Regions from separate parts of the Streptomyces sp. NPDC002779 genome, predicted to be linked through region 2. Evidence: riboswitches for the same ligand, from Rfam matches in the RefSeq annotation. Region 2 holds a riboswitch; the other holds the start of a gene.
The links. A riboswitch is a leader RNA that binds a small molecule or an ion and turns the genes downstream of it on or off. The one in region 2 is predicted to bind S-adenosylmethionine.
Positions count from the first base shown of each region.

Region 1 (3,401 bases), on a different contig from region 2:
GGACCGGATCCCCGAGATCGCCGAGCAGATCGCCTCGCTGGACAGCGTGAGCGAGGTCTTCTCCGTCACCGGCACCTACGACCTGATCGCGATGGTCCGGGTCAAGGAGCACGAGGACCTCGCCGAGGTCATCCCCGGCCGCATCAGCAAGATCCCGGGCGTGGAGGGCACGGACACGCACGTGGCGTTCCGGACGTACTCCCAGCACGACCTGGAGGCGGCCTTCGCCCTGGGGCTGGACAGCTAGCTCATACGGCGGGCACGCAACGGCCGTCCTCCGTGCGGTAGTTCCACTTCGCGCCGTCGGTGACGAGCTCGCGCACCGCGGTCACGAAACGCTCCACGTGCTCGTCCGGAGTGCCGGCGCCGAAGCTGACCCGGATGGCGTTGAGGGACTTCTCGCCGGGTGCCGCCTCGGGGGCGCCGCACTCGCCCTGGGTCCCCGGGTCGCTGCCGAGCAGGGTGCGGACCAGCGGGTGGGCGCAGAACAGACCGTCGCGGACGCCGATGCCGTACTCGGCGGACAGGGCGGCGGCGAAGTGGGAGCTGTTCCAGCCGTCGACCACGAAGGAGAGCACGCCGACCCGCGGGGCGTCGTCGCCGAAGAGGGAGAGGATCCGGACCTCGGGCACCCCGGCGAGCCCCTGGCGGACCTTCTCGATCAGGTACCGCTCGCGGGCGACCAGGGTGTCGAAGCCGGCCTCCGTGAGGGCCTTGCAGGCCGAGGCGATGGAGTAGGCGCCGATCACGTTCGGCGAGCCGGCCTCGTGCCGGGCCGCGCTCTCGTGCCACTCCACGTCCACTCCCCCGTCCGCGCGCCGGCTGACCTTGCGGCTGGCGCCGCCGCCCGCGAGGTACGGCTCGGCCGCGACCAGCCAGTCGGCGCGGCCGGCCAGGACGCCGGAGCCGAAGGGGGCGTAGAGCTTGTGCCCGGAGAAGGCGATCCAGTCGACGTCCAGGTCCTGGACCGACACCGGATGGTGCGGGGCGAGCTGCGCGGCGTCCAGGACGATCCGGGCGCCGTGCGCATGGGCGGCGGCGGCCAGTTCCCGCACCGGCCACAGCTCGCCGGTGACGTTGGAGGCGCCGGTGACACAGACCAGGGCCGGGGCGTACGGGTCGCGGGCGGCGAGGGCGCGCTCCAGGGTCTGCACGGCCTGGCGCGGGGTGCGGGGGGCGTCGAGGTAGGTGACCTCGGCGTCCTGCCAGGGCAGCAGGGAGGCGTGGTGCTCGGTCTCGAAGACGAAGACCTGGCAGCCGGCGGGCAGGGCGGCGGCGAGCAGGTTCAGGGAGTCGGTCGTGGACCGGGTGAAGATCAGCTGGTCGTCGGCGCGGCAGTCCAGGAACTCGGCGACCGTCCGGCGGGCGTTCTCGAAGAGGTCGGTGGACAGCTGCGAGAGGTACCCGGCGCCTCGGTGGACGCTGCCGTAGTACGGGGCGTAGGCGGCCACGTCGTCCCAGACCCGCTGGAGCGCGGGGGCGCTGGCGGCGTAGTCGAGCGCGGCGTAGGTGACCTCGCCGCCGGTGACGAGCGGGACGGTGACATCCCGGCCCAGAACGGGCAGCGGGGCGCAAATGGTCTGGGCGGAGGCAGCGGTGGAGACAGACATGGAGGGCTCCCGTGAGAGAAGGGAAGAAGCAGGGGAAAGGGGTGCGCGGAGGCGGGGCTCGGCGGCCCTATCGCATTCGCTTGCTCACGGAAGGCTCCCTCGAACGACCCAGGACCCCTGGTGTATCGCGAGGGGTCCGCGCTTGCCGTGAGCCTTGCTGCTCACGGCCTGGTCCTCACCCGGGGCACCCCGCCACGGACGGAGGGTTGCCGGACAGTCGGCCGGGGCCTCATGACTGTCACTCATGACCTGGTACAGAAACTTAGGTGAAGTGATCGGCGTCCCGCAACCCGTGTCCGGATCACGGGACGACGACCGGGGAGCGCTAGGCGTTGCTGGCGGCCACCCAGCGCTCCAGCGTCCGCTTGGCCGCGCCGGAGTCGATCGACTCCGCCGCCTTCGCCATCGCGGTGCGGATCTGCTCGGCCAGGGGCTCCCCGGTCGGGTGCAACGCCACCAGGGCCGCCGCCGAATTGAGGAGCACGGCGTCCCGGACGGGGCCCGGCTCGCCGTTCAGCAGCCGCCGCGCGACGTCCGCGTTGTAGGAGGCGTCCGCGCCCCGCAGCGCCTGAACCGGCACCAGTTCGAGGCCCACGTCCCGCGGGTCGAAGGCTTCCTCGGTGACCTTGCCGTCCCGGACGATCCAGACCCGGGAGGTGGCGGTGGTGGTCAGTTCGTCCAGTCCGTCGTCGCCGCGGAACACCAGCGAGGAGTTGCCGCGCTCGGCGAACACCCCGGCGACGATCGGCGCCATCCGCGGGTCGGCGACCCCGACCGCCTGCGCCCGCACCCGGGCCGGGTTGGTGAGCGGGCCGAGGACGTTGAAGACGGTCCTGATGCCCAACTGCCCGCGCGCCGCGCCCGCGTGACGCATCGCCGGATGGAACTTCGCCGCGAAGCAGAAGGTGATCCCGGCCTCCTCGGCGACCTGCGGCACCCGGGAGACCGGCAGCTCCAGGTTGACCCCGAGCTTCTCCAGGACGTCCGAGGAACCGGAGGCGGAGGACGCCGCGCGGTTGCCGTGCTTGACGACCTTGGCGCCCGCGCCGGCCACCACGATCGCGGACATCGTGGAGATGTTGACGGTCTTCGCGCCGTCCCCGCCCGTGCCGACGATGTCGACGGTGTCACCGGACACCTCGATCACATGGGCGTGCGCGTACATCGTCCGGACGAAGCCGGTGATCTCCTCGACCGTCTCGCCCTTGGCCCGCAGGGCCACCACGAACCCGGCGATCTGCGCGTCGGTCGCCTCGCCGCGCATGATCAGGTCCATCGCCCAGGCCGTGTCGTCGGCGCCCAGATCGCGCCCCTCCAGCAGGCCGTTCAGCAACCGGGGCCAGGAACGGCCCGCCGCGGTGTCGCCTCCAGCGGGGGTCACAGCGCTCATGGGGCCGCTCCTGAGTGTCGTAGCAGAGATGCACCCCGAAAGGAGTGCGCTCCCCACCCTATCCAGCCCCGGGCACGGCGAAGGGCCCCGTCCGGTGTACGGACGGGGCCCTTCGCCGTGGCGTGGCGTGCGCAGCGATCAGTGGTGGCCGTGGCCGCTCGTGATCTCCTTGTACTCCTCGACGGTCGGCTTCGGAATCTGGGACTCCTCGCCGTAGTACGCCTTGCTGAGCTTGGCGCGCAGCTTCTCGGAGCCCTTCACCTTGCGCTCGACACCGTTCTCGTCGACCGTCGGGCCGATCTCGGCCGGCTTGTACTGCTCGTGCGCGGTGAGGGTGTGCAGCTGCTCCTGGCTGAGCGGCTCGTGCACCTCGATGAACTCACCGTGCGGCAGGCGCTTGA
Region 1 covers NZ_JBIAQC010000007.1:69,749-73,149, reverse strand. The annotation lists gene ACFYW5_RS20750 (Lrp/AsnC family transcriptional regulator) at 1-247, shown strand, start outside; gene ACFYW5_RS20745 (aminotransferase class V-fold PLP-dependent enzyme) at 249-1,610, opposite strand; SAM riboswitch class IV at 1,744-1,860, opposite strand; gene trpD (anthranilate phosphoribosyltransferase) at 1,936-3,000, opposite strand; gene ACFYW5_RS20735 (cytochrome bc complex cytochrome b subunit) at 3,139-3,401, opposite strand, start outside.
Region 1: linked by a shared signal. The riboswitch ahead of ACFYW5_RS20745 (aminotransferase class V-fold PLP-dependent enzyme) and the one ahead of thrC (threonine synthase) in region 2 are both predicted to bind S-adenosylmethionine.

Region 2 (3,401 bases):
CAGCAGCCCCGGCACCAGCGTCAGGTGGTAGTCCTGCACCAGGACCGCCGCACCCTCGGCCGCCTCGTCGGCCAGCGCCTCGGCGAAGGCCCGGTTGAAGCGGACGTAGTTCTCCCACTGCCGCCAGAACGCGGAGTCGAAGGTGGGCTCCAGCGGGGTCTGGTAGAGCATGTGGTGGACGAACCAGAGCACGGAGTTGGCGACGCCGTTGTACGCGTCCGCGTGCACCTCGGCCGGTACGGCGAGCATCCGCACGCCGTCCTCGCCCACCCCGCGCCGCACCGCCTCGCGGTCGCCGTCGGACAGCGCGGAGCACACCCACAGGGCACCGGCGTCCGGGCCGATGGCCGAGAGGCCCGACACCAGTCCGCCGCCCCCGCGCTTGGTGCGCAACGAGCCGTCTTCCTGCACTTCATAGGAGACCGGGCCGCGGTTCGACGCGACCAGCACCTGAGCGGCGCCGTACATGGAAGCCATGTGCTCCAACCTAGCCCGTGCCGTAAACGCTCAAACGTGCGATGCGCCGCGTGCGGCGTGGGTTACGCCACCTTGCGGGACGCGTACTCCGCTATCTCCGCCATCGGCGGCCGCTCCTCGGTGTCCACCGAGTACGTCCGCGGCTCGAAACCGTCCTCGCCGCGCTCGAACTGGGTGAGCGCGGGGCGGATGAGGTGTCCGCGGGCCAGCCGGAGCTGGGCCGTGCGGTAGATCGCGGCGGACATCCGGCCGAGCGCCCGGCCGTCCTGGTGCCGGTGCTTGCGCACCCCGACGTCGACCTGGGCCAGCGCGTCGAGGCCGGCCAGGTGCAGCGCGTCGACCAGCATGCCGAGCTCCACGCCGTAGCCGACGGGGAAGGGGAGCTGTTCCAGCAGGGAGCGGCGGGCCGCGTACTCCCCGCCGAGCGGCTGCACGAAGCCGGCGAGCTGCGGCCAGTGCATGTTCAGCAGCGGGCGGGCCATCAGCTCGGTGACCCGGCCGCCCTGGCCCGCCGCCTGCCCGAGCGGGCGGTCGTACATCGCCTTGACGAGGTCCACCCCGGGGTCGGTGAGCAGCGGGCCGACGATGCCGGAGACGAAGTCCGAGGAGAACTCCTTCAGGTCCGCGTCGATGAAGCAGACGATGTCGCCGCGGGTGACCAGCAGCGAGCGCCAGAGCACCTCGCCCTTGCCGGGCACGGCGGGCAGCCGCGGCAGGATCGCGTCCCGGTGCACGACCGTCGCCCCGGCCGCCGCGGCGACCTCGGCGGTGCGGTCGGTGGACCCGGAGTCGACGACGACGATCTCGTCGACCAGCGGGACCTGGTGCATCAGGTCGTGCCGGATGACGGCGACGATGTCACCGACCGTCTCCTCCTCGTCGAGCGCGGGCAGCACGACGGAGACGGACTGGCCCGAGCTGCGCTTCGCGGCCATGATCTGGTGGAGCGGGCGATCGGTCACCGACCAGGAGCGGGTGCTCAGCCAGCGCTCGACTTCTTCCAGCACGTAGGCGGCTCCTTCGCTTGTGATCCGCTGTTTGTGATCCATCTCGCCGTTCGGACGACTATCTCAACTGTCCCGGTCGTCGGTTACAGTCTTGAACAACGCGGGTGACCATCGCATGTCCTGGCCGGCCCGGCGTTCACAACTTCATACCGCTCATCCAGAGGGGCAGAGGGATACGGCCCGATGAAGCCCCGGCAACCCTCCAGCCGGTCTCGTTCACGCGAGGCTCCCGGCTAGGGAAGGTGCCAAATCCGTCTCACGGCGAGATGCGTCGTGAGGAAGATGAGGAGAAAGGGCCTCGCCTCACATGGCTGTGCAGACTGTCGCAAGCACCGGGAACACCACTGTCGATCTCGGTCCCGCCGCCGCCCTGAGCTGCCGGGAGTGCGGACACCGCGTCCCGCTCGGCCCGGTCTTCGCGTGCGAGGAGTGTTTCGGCCCGCTGGAGATCGCCTACGACTTCTCGGCGTACGACACCGAGGAACTCCGCAAGCGCATCGAAGCGGGACCCGCGAACATCTGGCGTTACGCGCCCCTGCTGCCCGTCCCCTCGGACGTGGCCGGCAAGCCCAACCTCAACCCCGGCTGGACCGCGCTCGTCAAGGCCGACAACCTGGCCCGCGAGCTCGGCGTGACCGGCGGCCTGTATGTGAAGGACGACTCCGGCAACCCGACGCACTCCTTCAAGGACCGGGTCGTCGCCCAGGCCCTGGAGGCCGCCCGGGCCTTCGGCTTCACCACGCTCTCCTGCTCGTCGACGGGCAACCTGGCCGGTGCCGTCGGCGCCGCCGCGGCCCGCGCCGGCCTCCGTTCCTGCGTGTTCATCCCGCACGACCTGGAGCAGGGCAAGGTCGTGATGGCCGCGGTGTACGGCGGCGAGCTGGTCGGCATCGAGGGCAACTACGACGACGTGAACCGCTTCTGCTCCGAGCTGATCGGCGACCCGGCCGGCGAGGGCTGGGGCTTCGTCAACGTCAACCTGCGGCCGTACTACGCGGAGGGTTCCAAGACCCTGGCGTACGAGATCTGCGAGCAGCTCGGCTGGCGGCTCCCGGACCAGATCGTCGTGCCGATCGCGTCCGGCTCGCAGCTGACGAAGATCGACAAGGGGCTGCAGGAGCTGATCAAGCTCGGGCTCGTCGAGGACAGGCCGTACAAGATCTTCGGCGCGCAGGCCGAGGGGTGCTCGCCGGTGTCGGTGGCCTACAAGGCGGGCCACGACGTGGTCCGGCCGCAGAAGCCGAACACCATCGCCAAGTCGCTGGCCATCGGCAACCCGGCCGACGGGCCCTACGTCCTGGACATCGCCCGGCGCACCGGCGGCGCGGTGGAGGACGTGACGGACGAGCAGGTGGTCGACGCGATCAAGCTGCTGGCCCGGACCGAGGGGATCTTCGCGGAGACGGCGGGTGGCGTGACGGTGGGCGTGACGCGCAAGCTGATCGAGAACGGCCTGCTCGACCCCACCAAGACGACGGTCGTCCTCAACACCGGCGACGGCCTCAAGACCCTCGACGCGGTGGCCGGCACCGGCCTCACCGCGACGATCCGCCCGAACCTCGACTCCTTCCGAGAGGCTGGCCTCGACTCATGAGCGTCAAAGTCCGCATCCCCACCATCCTGCGCACCTACACCGGTGGTGCCGCCGAGGTGACGGCCGAGGGTGGCACCCTCGCCGAGGTCATCGCCGACCTGGAGAAGAACCACACCGGAATCGCCGCCCGGGTCCTGGACGACCAGGGCAAGCTGCGCCGGTTCGTGAATGTGTACGTCAATGACGACGACGTCCGCTTCGAGCAGGGCCTGCAGACGGCGATCCCCGACGGCGCCGGAGTTTCCATCATTCCGGCGGTGGCCGGCGGCTGATCGTTACCGTCGGTAAGGCGTATCACTCTGAGTTCATCGAATTGCCCTCTC
Region 2 covers NZ_JBIAQC010000006.1:128,508-131,908, forward strand. The annotation lists gene ACFYW5_RS18675 (trehalose-6-phosphate synthase) at 1-477, opposite strand, end outside; gene ACFYW5_RS18680 (glucosyl-3-phosphoglycerate synthase) at 540-1,484, opposite strand; SAM riboswitch class I at 1,635-1,773, shown strand; gene thrC (threonine synthase) at 1,792-3,078, shown strand; gene ACFYW5_RS18690 (MoaD/ThiS family protein) at 3,075-3,350, shown strand.